Regions from separate parts of the Azoarcus sp. DD4 genome, predicted to be linked through region 3. Evidence: predicted binding sites of a transcription regulator. Region 3 holds the regulator's gene; each other region holds the start of a gene.

Region 1 (4,277 bases), 2.7 Mb from region 3:
TCACATTCCCGCCGGACCGCTGCCATCGGCATACGCCTCAGCCCTGGCCAGGGCGCGAAAGCGACCGACGCTGCCGTTCAGGCTCTCCATGTCCCGGAGCATGCCGGCACGATCAACGATGACTTGATCGCATCAGATGCATACAATGCCGTCAATTCATTCGCTTGTATGTCTCGATGCGCACCCACAAACAGATCTGGACGCCGACCTCCATCGCCACCGACAAGCCGGCCTACCTCGCCATCGCGGATGCCATCGCCGACGACATCCGCCAGGGCCGGCTGGCAGCCAACGCGCAGCTGCCGCCGCAGCGCCAGTTGGCCGACGTGCTCGGCTACAACTTCACCACCATCAGCCGCGCCTACGCCGAGGCCCAGCGCCGCGGGCTGACCGACGCCCGTGTCGGCCAGGGTACCTTCGTGCGCGCCGACGCCTGTCCGCGCAGCCGGCCGGCACCGGCGCGCGCGCCGCTGATCGACATGTCGATGAATCTGCCGCCCGAGCCCGACCGGCCCGAGCTGCTGGCGCGCATGGAAACCGGCATGAAGCGGCTGTGCGGCGACATCCGCGGCCTGCTGCGCTACCAGCCCTTCGGCGGCGGGCCGGACGAGCGCGACGCCGCGGTGCAGTGGCTGGCGCGGCGCGGCATCACCACCAGCCCTGACCGGGTGCTGGTCTGCCCCGGCACCCACAGCGTGCTCAACGCGCTGTTCAGCCTGCTGGTCGGCAGCGGCGGCGGCCGCATCTGCTGCGACAACATCACCTACCCCGGCGTGCGCGCGCTCGCCGCGCTGCACGGCATCAGCCTGATCGGCCTGGCCGCCGACCGCGACGGCATCCTGCCGGAAGCCTTCGAAGCCGCCTGCCGCGACAGCCAGCCGGCGGCGCTCTACTGCAACCCGACGCTGCAGAACCCCAACACGGTGACGATGCCGCTCGCCCGCCGCGAGGCGCTGGCCGAGATCGCCGCGCGCCACCGCGTCCCCATCATCGAGGACGATCCCTACAGCCTGCTGCCCGAGGCGCCGCCGCCCAGCTTCTTCAGCCTGCTGCCCGAGCTCACCTACCATGTCTGCGGGCTGTCGAAGACGATCGGCGCCGGCCTGCGCATCGCCTACCTCGCGGTGCCGGATACCCGCCAGCTGCCGCGCCTGTCCGCCATCCTGCGCGCGGTGTCGGTGATGGCGCCGCCGCTGTCGATGGCGATCGCCACCGAGTGGATCGCCGACGGCACCGGCGACGCGCTGGTCGCCTTCGTCCGCGAAGAATCGCGCGCCCGCCAGCTACTGGCGGCACAGGCACTGGCGGGCGTGAGCTACCTCGCCTCGCCCGACGGCTTCCACCTGTGGCTGCCGCTGCCGGAAGGCTGGAGCCGGGTGAGCTTCGCCACCCATCTGCGCTCCAGCGGCATCGGCGTGGTCACCAGCGACGCTTTCCTGGTCGGCGGCCCGGCGGTGGAGGCGGTACGTATCTGCCTCGGCGGCACCGCCAGCCGCGCCGACGTCAGCCATGCGATGGAGCTGGTGGGTGCGGCGCTGTCGCATCCGCCGGCAATCTATTCGTCCATCGTCTGAGCCCCGCCGGCCCATCCCCTGGCCGGCGTGCAGCACGCTCCGTTCTCATCCCCGGCGGATCATCGATCCGCCGCTCTCGCTGGCCATCTCGTCGCTCGCCACACAATTGCATGCATACAATACATGCACAATTGACGTGCGCACTCAGCCGGTCCGCGCACAGTCGCTGTGCGTCAACAACGCCATGCGTTGCCGGACTTTCGCTACGCCGAACGACGAGCTGATCGCACTTTCCCTTGCCATCACTGTGCTTTATTGTATGCATACAATATTGCATCATTGATGGCACATCGATTGCTAAATTGATCCTGCGCACCGCGGCGGATCATCCGGCAACCGACCTCGCCCCCCTCCGCGGCGCGCATTCGATCCCAACTGAACAAAGGAACCGACATGCCCGCTGTGACCCTGCCCCCCCATGCCGCCGGTGATTTCTTCGTCGATTACGAAGAGAAAGTGTTCGAGGACGTCAAGGCCGAACCCGGCCAGAAGGCGCTGGTGACCTTCCACACCGTCGCCTTCGAAGGCTCAATCGGCCTGGTCAACCTGCTGCAGGCCACCCGCCTGCTGCGCAAGGGTTTCGACACCACCATCCTGCTCTACGGCCCGGGCGTGACCCTGGGCGTGCAGCGCGGCTTTCCGCGCATCGGCGACGAAGCCTTCCCCGGCCACCTGGCAATGAACAAGCAGATCGCCAAGTTCATCGAGGAAGGCGGCAAGGTCTATGCGTGCCGCTTCGCGCTGCAGGCGCTCTACGGCCACGGCGAACCGGCGCTGATCCCCGGCATCCGCCCGATCAGCCCGCTCGACGTGATGGACATCCAGCTGCTCGCCAAGCGCGACAACGCCTTCGTCGTCAACACCTGGACGCTCTAAGCGCCGCCGCGAGGAGATGAGCATGACGACCCCGCGTATCGTCCGCGTCGCCGCGGTGCAGATGGCGCCCGACCTGGAATCCGCAGACGGCACGGTGGACAAAGTCTGCCGCGCCATCCTGGAAGCCGGTGAGAAAGGCGCGCGCATGGTGGTCTTCCCCGAGACCTTCGTGCCCTACTACCCCTACTTCTCCTTCATCCAGCCGGCGGTGACGATGGGCGCCGCCCACCTCGAGCTCTACGAGCGCGCGGTGACGGTGCCCGGCCCGGTCACCCTGGCCGTGGGCGAAGCGGCGCGGCGGGCGGGCGCGGTCGTCGTGCTCGGCGTCAACGAACGCGACCACGGCTCGCTCTACAACACCCAGCTGATCTTCGACGAGACCGGCGCGCTGGTACTCAAGCGCCGCAAGATCACCCCGACCTACCACGAGCGCATGGTGTGGGGCCAAGGCGACGGCAGCGGCCTCAAGGTGGTGGAAACCGGCATCGGCCGCATCGGCGCGCTCGCCTGCTGGGAGCACTACAACCCGCTCGCTCGCTACACCCTGATGGCGCAGCACGAGGAAATCCACGCCGCGCAGTTCCCCGGCTCGATGGTCGGCCAGATCTTCGCCGACCAGATGGCGGTGACCATCCGCCACCACGCGCTGGAATCCGGCTGCTTCGTGGTGAACGCCACCGGCTGGCTGACCGACGCGCAGATCGAGTCCATCACCCCCGACCCGGCGATGCAGCGCGCGCTGCGCGGCGGCTGCCACACCGCCATCGTGTCGCCGGAAGGCAATTACGTCTGCGAACCGCTCACCGAGGGCGAAGGCATGCTGGTGGCCGACCTCGACATGCGGCTGGTCACCAAGCGCAAGCGGATGATGGATTCGGTCGGCCACTACGCGCGGCCGGAACTGCTGTCGCTGCACGCCGACCTCGCCCCCAAGCCGGCGCTGCACACGCAGCTGGCTGCGTCCCTCCCTTTCCCTTCTCAGGCAGGAGCCGACCATGTCGACGACGACCGCATTGCGCCCGCAACAGCTGATCTCTGAACTGCAGAGCCACGGCTTCCGCCTGGAAGGCGTGCCGTCCGAGATCCACAGCCGGCGCGGCGGCGCCGGGCCGTCGGACCACGCCACCGTGCTGATCGACGGCCGTCCGGTGATGATCCCCATCCACACCGGCCGCGCGCTCAATTCGCCCTATCTTGCCTCGCCGCCGGACACCGACGGCGCGGCGACGATCAAGCGCGACGGCCAGCATGTGGCGCGCATCGCCTTCGCCCGCCAGCCGCGCTTCTACCGGCTGCAGACGCTGGACGGCGTGCCCTACAGCCACATCGCCACGCTGCACAGCACCGACGTGCTCGCCACCACCGTGCTGCAGACCTGCACCCGCTACCAGAGCCGCACGAAGAGCTGCCAGTTCTGCAGCATCGGCCAGTCGCTCGCCGCCGGCCGCACCGTCGCCCGCAAGACGCCGGAACAGCTGGCCGAGGTCGCCCGCGCCGCGGTGCTGCTCGACGGCGTGCGCCACATGGTGATGACCACCGGCACCCCGCCCACGCCCGACCGCGGCGCCCGCATCATGTGCGAAAGCGCCGAGGCCATCCGCGCCGCGGTCGATCTGCCGCTGCAGGCCCAGTTCGAGCCGCCCGACGACTTCGCCTGGTTCCGCCGTGTGCGCGATGCCGGCGTCGATACCCTGGGCATGCACCTGGAAGTGGTCACCCCGGCGCTGCGCCAGCGCATCATGCCGGGCAAGGCGGCGATCCCGGTGGAACGTTACGACGAAGCCTTCGCCGCTGCGGTGGAGGTGTTCGGCCGCGGCCAGGTCTCCA
Region 2 (4,277 bases), 740 kb from region 3:
AGCAGGAAGGCGTTGATATTGCGCAGCACCTGCGGAATGGGCTTGGCGGCGATGAAGCCGAGCTTGCCGGTCTTGCTCGCCGAAGCGGCGGCGATACCGTCAAGGTACTGGCATTCGTCGATGTAACCGAAGAAGCTGCCGACGTTGGCCGGGTGCTTGCCGGCGGTCCACAACCCGCCGCAGTGGGCGAAGCGCACCTTGGGGTATTTCTCCGCCATCTTCAACACGTGCGGATCGAAGTAGCCGAAGGAAGTTGCGAAGATCAGCGTGGCGCCATCCTGCACGATCATCGCCTCCATCGTCTTCTGCACCGCGACCGTCTCCGGCACCTTTTCTTCCTCTATCACCTTCACGCCGGGCAGCTTCTTGATGACCGCCGCAGCCTGGGCCTGCGCCTGGTTGTAGCCGAAGTCGTCGCGCGGGCCGACGTAGATCACGCCGACCACAAGCTTGTCGGCCGCCTGCGCGCTGCCGATGCCGAAGGGCAGACTGTGGGCGATCCCGGCTGCGGCACCGGCGCCGAGCACGCGGAGGACATCGCGACGGGTGGTCTGTCTGGACTGGCTCATTTCCTTGCTCCCTCTCTGTTTGGTGAGAAATCGGTGGGGACTGCGTCCGCCGCCGGCTGATCAGGCCAGCGCCTGTGTCCGCAGGTAGTTGCGCCAGCCACCGCTGGCGCTGATGTCCTGCGCACTGCTCGCCGCGAGGCCTTCGCAGATGAAACCCTTGAGCTCGCGCCCGCCCTCCAGCACCACGGTGCCGATGGCCAATGGCGCCGGGATCAGCGCAACGAAACTGCCGAAGTGACGGGCAGGCAATTCCCATACCTCTACTTCGATGGCCGCGCCGCCCGACGCCACGCGGACGAGGCCGGGCTTGGGCGGCGTCGTGCCCGGCAGCGCGAACAAGCGGTATTCCGGCGCCGTGCGGGTGGTTTCCAGCAGGCGGGCATTACGTTCGACGAGCTGCCAGTTGAGCGGCAATCCGCTCAGGTGGGCGCCGACGACCACCAGCCGCACGGTCGGTTCGCTGCCGGGCAGCGGCGGCAAGGGCGTCGTGCGGCGGGGCGGTTCGAGCGTGCCGGTGCCGAGCCGGGTGTGCAGCAGGGGCTCCCACCGGCGCGCCAGCTCGGCCAGGCGGTGGTCGGCGCCGCTCGGGCCGATCAGGGTCACCCCGGCCGGCAGGCCGTCGCCGCGGAACGGCCCGGGCACGGCCAGCGCGCACAGACGCAGCAGATTGACGAAGTTGGTGTAGCGACCGAGATGGGTGTTGCACTCGATCGGGCTGCGCGCGATCTGCTCGCGGGTGTAGAAGGCCGGCATGGTCGGTACCAGCAGCAGGTCGATCTTGTCGAACTGTGCCTGACACTGCGCCTGCAGTTCGGCCAGGCGGTACTGGCCGCGGAAGGCATCGGCGGCCGAGAAGCAGTCGGCGCGGCCGATGATCGCGGCTACATGGCGATCCATGCTGGCGCGATGTTCGTCGAGGAAGCTGCCGAGCGCCACCCGCCGTTCGGCCACCCACGGCCCCTCGTAAAGCAGGGCCGAGACCTCGTGGAAGGGCGTCATGTCTATCATCTCGACGCGTATTCCGGCGCGTTCGCCGAGGCGCGAAAGCGCGAGCGAGAACGCTTGCCAGGCCGCCGCATCGAGCTCCTTCTTCAGCTCGATCGGCACGCCCACCACCAGCGGCTGGTGGTCGGGGCCGAGCGGCAGCACCGGCTGCGCACCGTAGGCAAAGCGGCCCAGCACCCGCCAGGCGTCGGCCACGGTGTGGGCGAACACCGACACGCAATCGAGCGAACGGCACGCCGGAAACACACCCTCGTTGCTCACCAGGCCGGGCGTGGGCTTGAGTCCGACCAGATTGCAGCAGCCGGCCGGGATGCGGCCGGAGCCGGCGGTGTCGGTGCCGAGCGCAAAGGCGACCAGGCCGCGCGCGGTGACCGCGGCCGAACCGGAGCTGGAACCGCCCGAGATGTAGCGCGCGTCGAAGGGATTGCTGACCTCGCCATAGGGCGAGCGGGTACCGACCAGACCGGTGGCGAACTGGTCGAGGTTGGTCTTGCCCACCATCAGCGCGCCGGCCGCCTCCAGGCTTTCTACCGCCGCCGCCGAACGGCGCGGCATGTAGCTGAAGGCGGGGCAGGCCGCGGTCGTCGGCAGACCGGCGACGTCGATGTTGTCCTTGACCGCGAAGGGCACGCCGAGCAGGGGGAAGCGTTCCAGCGCACGATCCGGTCCGTCGCGCAGTGCTGCCGCCAGCTCGGCCGCGCGGGCCCGCAGGCGCTCGGCCGGTGCAGTGCAGATCCACATTGCCGGATCGACCGCGGCAGCGATGCGCGCCAATACTGCCTCGACCACCTGCTCCGGTCGCTGCACACCGCTGCGATAGGCCTCCAGCAAACCCTCGACGGTGAGTACTTGCGGCATGGCTGGCATCGTCGCCCTCTTCTTGGATTCAAGATGGAATACAAGAAGCAATATCCAAGCCACGGCACTTCCTGAGCCCGTTCCCCTTGATTGGCGCGCATTTGTTGCATATCGGAAGACAGGCGGCGGCGTGGCCATGCACCACCGCGGGGAAAATCCGCGCCCCCCGCCCCGGAACAGGGCGCGCCGGACGGGGCTGCAGCGCCGCGCCGCACGTTTGACTTTTGCCCGGCGCAGCGCTACTTTTCGGCCACCTAGCGCCGATTTGAACCACAGCTTGCGGGCGCTCAATAAATCCGGCTAAAGCGAGGGCGACCCAGTCCGCGTTTTCCAGCCGGCTGGGTTTTTTGTTTTTCACGCAAAGATCATGACCGAACCCCAATCCGTCGGGATCGTGACGCCACAGACGGCGCACTTCGCCGAGCCGCTGGCGCTGCGCAGCGGCGGCACGCTCGCCGACTACGACCTGGTCTATGAAACCTATGGCGAACTCAACGCCGCGCGCAGCAACGCGGTGCTGGTCTGCCACGCCCTGTCCGGCTCGCACCACGTCGCCGGCGTGTATGCGGACGACACGCGCAACGTCGGCTGGTGGGACAACCTGATTGGCCCCGGCAAGCCGCTCGACACGCGCAAGTTCTTCGTCATCGGGGTGAACAACCTCGGCGGCTGCTACGGCAGCACCGGGCCAGGTTCGATCAATCCTGCCACCGGCAAGCCCTGGGGCGCCGACTTCCCCTTCGTCACGGTGGAAGACTGGGTGGATGCGCAGGCGCGGCTGGCCGACCGCCTCGGCATCGCCCGCTTCGCCGCCATTGTCGGCGGCAGCCTGGGCGGCATGCAGGCGCTGTCGTGGGCACTGCAGTATCCGGAGCGCGTCGGCCACGCCGCGGTGATCGCCTCGGCGCCCAAGCTCACCGCGCAGAACATCGCCTTCAACGAGGTCGCCCGCCAGGCCATCCTCACCGATCCCGAATTCCACGGCGGCCACTACTACGAGCACGGCGTGGTGCCGGCCCGCGGCCTGAAACTGGCACGCATGATTGGCCACATCACCTACCTGTCCGACGATTCGATGGGCGAGAAATTCGGCCGCAGCCTGCGCCACGGCAAGGCGGTATACAGCTACGACGTCGAATTCGAGATCGAGTCCTACCTGCGCTACCAGGGCGACAAGTTCGCCGGCTACTTCGACGCCAACACCTACCTGCTGACGACCAAGACGCTGGACTACTTCGACCCGGCCTTCGAACATGGCGGCAACCTCAACGCCGCCCTCGCCCGCGCCAGCGCCGACTTCCTGGTGGTGTCCTTCACCACCGACTGGCGCTTCTCGCCGGCGCGCTCGCACGAGATCGTTTACGCCCTGCTGCACAACCGCCGCAACGTCAGCTACGCGGAGATCGACTGCCCGGCCGGGCACGACTCCTTCCTGCTCGACGACCCGCAATACCACGCGCTGCTCAGCGCCTGGTTCGACCGCATCGAGGTGTGAGATGGCGGCCTATCGCTACGACTACGACGTGATTGCGCAGTGGATCGCCCCCGGCGAGAAGGTGCTGGACCTCGGCTGCGGCGACGGCAGCCTGCTCAAGCACCTGATCGCGGTACGTCAGGTGCAGGGCTACGGCGTCGAGAACGATCCCGACAAGCTGATCGCCTGCGTGAAGAACGGGGTGAACGCGATCCAGGTCGATATGGAAAACGGCTTGTCCGGCTTCGAGGACGGCTTCTTCGACCACGTCATCATGAGCCTGTCGCTGCAGGCGATGCACAACACCCAGGGCATCCTCGCCGAGATGCTGCGCGTCGGCCGCGAAGCGGTGGTGAGCTTTCCCAACTTCG
Region 3 (4,277 bases):
TGGGTCAGCTGCAGCCGCTGGCCTTGATCCTCATACAGCCGCGCGACGCTGGTCTGCCGCATCGGGCCCCCAGTTGGCGAACAGCGCGTGGATGGAGGCGGCGTCGGGGGCGTTCAGCAACTGCTCGCGGAAAGCGCGCTCGCTGAACATCTGCGCCAGTTCCGAGAGTAATTGCAGATGGGCCTCGTTGGCCTGTTCCGGTACCAGCAGGACGAACAGCAGGTTGACCGGACGACCGTCGGGGGCGTCGAACTGCACCGGCGTCGACAGGCGCAGGAAGGCGCCCGCGGCTTCCTTCAGGCCCTTGATGCGGCCATGCGGAATGGCGATGCCCTGGCCCAGACCGGTGGAGCCGAGTCGTTCGCGGGAGAACAGACTGTCGAATACAGTGCTGCGGGCAATGCCCTGATTGTTTTCGAACAGCAGGCCGGCATGCTCGAAAACCCGCTTCTTGCTGCTGGCATCGAGGTCGACCACCACGTTGGAGAGTGGCAGGAGTTGGGCTATCAGGCTCATGCGCTGGAAAGCTTGCGCGGCGCCGGCGACGCTGGCACCGCGGGATGGCGGTCTGGCGATCGGGGGTGCGGGCAGGCGCGTCGTGAAAACGCGCGGATTATACCCACACCCTAGATCGGACGACGTAATGAAAAGATCACGCTTCGGGGCTTTGGTGCTTGAGCGCGTCGTGGTTGTGATCGGCCACCTTCTGCTTGTACTTCTGCACCTGGCGATCGAGCTTGTCGGTCATGCTGTCGATGGCGGCGTAGAGGTTGGCATCGTCGCTCTCGACGTAGATGTCCTTGCCGCGCACGTGTACGGTGACCTCGGCTTTTTGCTTCAGCTTCTCCACCGAGAGAATCACGTTCACGCTGGTGACGTTGTCGAAATGAGCGATGACGCGGTCCAGCTTCGTCATCACGTATTCGCGGATGGCCGGCGTGACTTCGACGTGATGCCCGGTGATGTTGAGATTCATGATGACTCCTCTTTCAGATCGTTTTGCGCAGACTGACCGGCGGGATATTGAGTGACTCGCGGTACTTGGCGATGGTACGCCTTGCCACCACGATACCCTGCTGGCCCAATAATTCGGCAATCCTGGCGTCGGACAGGGGTTTTTTCCTGTCCTCGGCATCGACCAGCTGGCGAATCAGCGCGCGAATCGCCGTGGAAGAGGCCGCGCCACCGGTGTCGGTGGCGACATGGCTGCCGAAGAAATACTTGAGTTCGAACACGCCGCGCGGGGTCGCCATGAACTTCTGCGTGGTGACGCGCGACACAGTGGATTCGTGCAATTCGAGCTGGTCCGCGATCTCCCTGAGCGTGAGCGGCCGCATCGCCACCTCCCCATGATCGAAGAACTGCCGCTGCTGGTCAACGATGGCCTGGGAGACGCGCAGGATGGTGTCGAAGCGCTGCTGCACGTTCTTGATCAGCCAGCGCGCCTCCTGCAACTGGCTGGTCAGGCCGCCGCCCTGGCCGCGGTTCTGCTGCAGGATGCTGGCGTAGAGCTGGTTGATGCGCAGGCGCGGCATCGCCTCGGGGTTGAGCTGCACCGTCCAGCGGCCGCGCTGCTTGCGGACCACCACGTCGGGCAGCACGTAGCGGGTTTCTTCCACCGAGTGCTGGGCGCCCGGATGCGGGTCCAGGCGGCAGATCAGGGCATGGGCCGCGCGCAGGGCGTCGTCGTCGCAGCCGGTGAGCTTCTTGAGCTTGGCGAAATTGCGCTCGGCGAGCAGTTCGAGATGCTGGCTGACGATTTCCAGCGCCAAGTTGCGCACCGGGTTGGCCGGCATCGCCTGCAGTTGCAGCGCCAGGCATTCCTGCGGGGTGCGTGCGCCTATGCCGGCGGGCTCCAGGCTCTGCACGTGGCGCAATGCGATGCTCAGGTCGTCGAGTTCGACGTCGAGCTCCGGCGGCAGGAGTTCGAGCAGTTCTTCGAGCTCCTGGTGTAGGTAGCCGTCGTCGTCCAGTGCCTCGATCAGAAAGCGCACCAGGGAGCGATCACGGTCGGACAGCGGCGACAGGGCGACTTGCTGGTCGAGATGGTCGCGCAGCGAGATGCCGGCAGCCTGGAATTCCTGGAAGTCGACGTCGTCGTCATCGTCGCGGTTGCCGCTCGAACCGCTGCCGCTGCCCGACCAGTCCATGCCTTCCTCGAAGCTGGCGGAGTCGCTGTTCTCGGAGCGTGGTTCGTGCTCGGGAGCCGCATCGCCGGGGCCATCGCCGGTCGACGTGCTCTGGGTGGCACCGGAGGGCGCGATCGAAGCCTGGAAATCGTGACCGCCGTCGGGCTCCTCGCGCTCCAGCATCGGGTTCTCGAGCAGGAAGCGCTCGATCTCGGTGTTGAGCTCCAGCGTGGAGAGCTGCAGCAGCTTGATGGACTGCTGCAGCTGCGGCGTCAGCGTGAGGTGCTGGGAGAGCTTGAGTTGTAGCGTGGGCTTCATGGTGGGCGGCGGTCAGAGACGGAAGTGCTCGCCGAGATATACCTGGCGGACTTGCTCGTTGTCGATGATTTCCCGCGGCTGGCCACTGGCCAGGACGCGCCCTTCGCTGATGATGGCGGCGCGGTCGCAGATGCCCAGGGTTTCGCGCACGTTGTGGTCGGTGATCAGCACACCGATGCCGCGTTCCTTGAGGAAGCGGATGATCTTCTGGATGTCGAGCACCGCAATGGGGTCGACACCGGCGAAGGGTTCGTCGAGCAGGATTAGACGCGGATCGGTGGCGAGCGCGCGCGCGATCTCGCAGCGGCGGCGCTCGCCACCGGACAGTGAAATCGCGGTGCTGTTGCGCAGGTGGGCGATGCCGAGTTCCTCGAGCAGTTCTTCCAGGCGCTCTGCCACGCGGCCGCTGTCGAGGCCGCGCAGTTCGAGCACCGCCTGGATGTTCTCCGCCACCGTGAGCTTGCGGAACACGCTCATTTCCTGTGGCAGGTAGGACAGGCCGAGGCGGGCGCGTTCGTGGATGGGCAGGTGGGTGAGGCGGGCGTCTTCGAGCAGGATCTCGCCGCCATCGGCCCGCACCAGACCGACGATCATGTAGAAACAGGTGGTCTTGCCGGCGCCGTTGGGGCCGAGCAGGCCGACGACCTCGCCCGCGTCGACTTCGAAGCCGACGTCGTGCACCACGGTGCGCGCCTTGTAGCGCTTTTGAAGTCCGGTGACCTTAAGCAGACTCATCGGGGCTTTCTTTCAGTATTTTGCGGATCAGGTCGGAAGCGAAGCCCCGGCTTTGCAGGAAGCGGGCCTGTCGCGCCCATTTGCGTGCATCGCCCGGGGCGCTGCCGAACTTCGCCTGCCACACCGCGCGGGCGCGATCGAGTTCGGAATCGCCGCACTCGGCGGCCAGTGCCTCGTCTATCGTCTCGGCGGCGACGCCGCGCCGGGTGAGTTCGCGGCGCAGGCGGGCGGCGCCGAAACGTCCGGCCTTGCCGCGCACCCAGGCGCCGGCGAAGCGGGTGTCGGAGAGCAGGCCGAGTTCGCTCATCCGACCGAGTACTTCGTCCACTTCCTCCGCATCGCCGTGGGCGGCCAGCTTGCGCGCCAGTTCGCTGCGGGAATGCTCCCGCCGCGCCAGATGGCGGATCGCTCGTTCGCGCAGGCTGGGTTCGCCCATGGTCGTGTGACCCGAAGTCAGGCCTCGGCCGCCGCCGGCAGGATGCCGTCGACCGGCATTTCCTTGAGGCCGAGGGCGACGCGGACCTTGTTCTCGATCTCGCGCGCCAGTGCCGGGTTGGCGCGCAGGAATTCGCGAGCGTTGTCCTTGCCCTGGCCGATCTTGTCGCCGTTGTAGGCGTACCAGGCGCCGGACTTGTCGACGATCTTGTGATCCACGCCGAGGTCGATGATCTCACCCTCGCGCGACACGCCTTCGCCGTAGAGGATGTCGAAGTGCGCTTCCTTGAACGGCGGCGACACCTTGTTCTTGACGACCTTGACCTTGGTTTCCGAGCCGACCACTTCGTCGCCGCGCTTGATCGTGCCGGTGCGGCGGATGTCCATGCGCACCGAGGCGTAGAACTTGAGCGCGTTGCCGCCGGTGGTGGTTTCCGGGTTGCCGAACATCACACCGATCTTCATGCGGATCTGGTTGATGAAGATCACCAGGGTGTTGGTGCGCTTGATGTTGGCGGTGAGCTTGCGCAGCGCCTGGCTCATCAGGCGGGCCTGCAGGCCGGGCAGCTGGTCGCCCATCTCGCCTTCGATTTCGGCCTTGGGCGTGAGCGCGGCGACCGAGTCGATGACGACGACGTCGACACCGCCCGAGCGCACCAG

Evidence for each region. The regulator sigma-54, encoded in region 3, starts transcription at its own class of promoters, with help from an activator protein. The targets are predictions, from matches to a motif close to TGGCACGCTTNCTGCTNA.
Region 1: a site for sigma-54 is predicted at 1,858-1,875, ahead of CJ010_RS15525 (MSMEG_0572/Sll0783 family nitrogen starvation response protein). Genes of this name have one in related genera too.
Region 2: a site for sigma-54 is predicted at 2,477-2,494, ahead of atzF (allophanate hydrolase). Genes of this name have one in related genera too.

Annotation. Positions count from the first base shown of each region.
Region 1 is NZ_CP022958.1:3,364,192-3,368,468, forward strand. It holds gene CJ010_RS15520 (PLP-dependent aminotransferase family protein) at 177-1,574, shown strand; gene CJ010_RS15525 (MSMEG_0572/Sll0783 family nitrogen starvation response protein) at 1,968-2,450, shown strand; gene CJ010_RS15530 (Nit6803 family nitrilase) at 2,473-3,489, shown strand; gene CJ010_RS15535 (MSMEG_0568 family radical SAM protein) at 3,446-4,277, shown strand, end outside.
Region 2 is NZ_CP022958.1:5,370,731-5,375,007, forward strand. It holds gene CJ010_RS24940 (BMP family ABC transporter substrate-binding protein) at 1-569, opposite strand, end outside; gene atzF (allophanate hydrolase) at 630-2,432, opposite strand; gene CJ010_RS24950 (homoserine O-acetyltransferase) at 2,800-3,927, shown strand; gene metW (methionine biosynthesis protein MetW) at 3,929-4,277, shown strand, end outside.
Region 3 is NZ_CP022958.1:713,457-717,733, forward strand. It holds gene hprK (HPr(Ser) kinase/phosphatase) at 1-62, opposite strand, end outside; gene ptsN (PTS IIA-like nitrogen regulatory protein PtsN) at 31-516, opposite strand; gene hpf (ribosome hibernation-promoting factor, HPF/YfiA family) at 653-976, opposite strand; gene CJ010_RS03425 (RNA polymerase factor sigma-54) at 990-2,447, opposite strand; gene lptB (LPS export ABC transporter ATP-binding protein) at 2,460-3,182, opposite strand; gene recX (recombination regulator RecX) at 3,169-3,618, opposite strand; gene recA (recombinase RecA) at 3,636-4,277, opposite strand, start outside.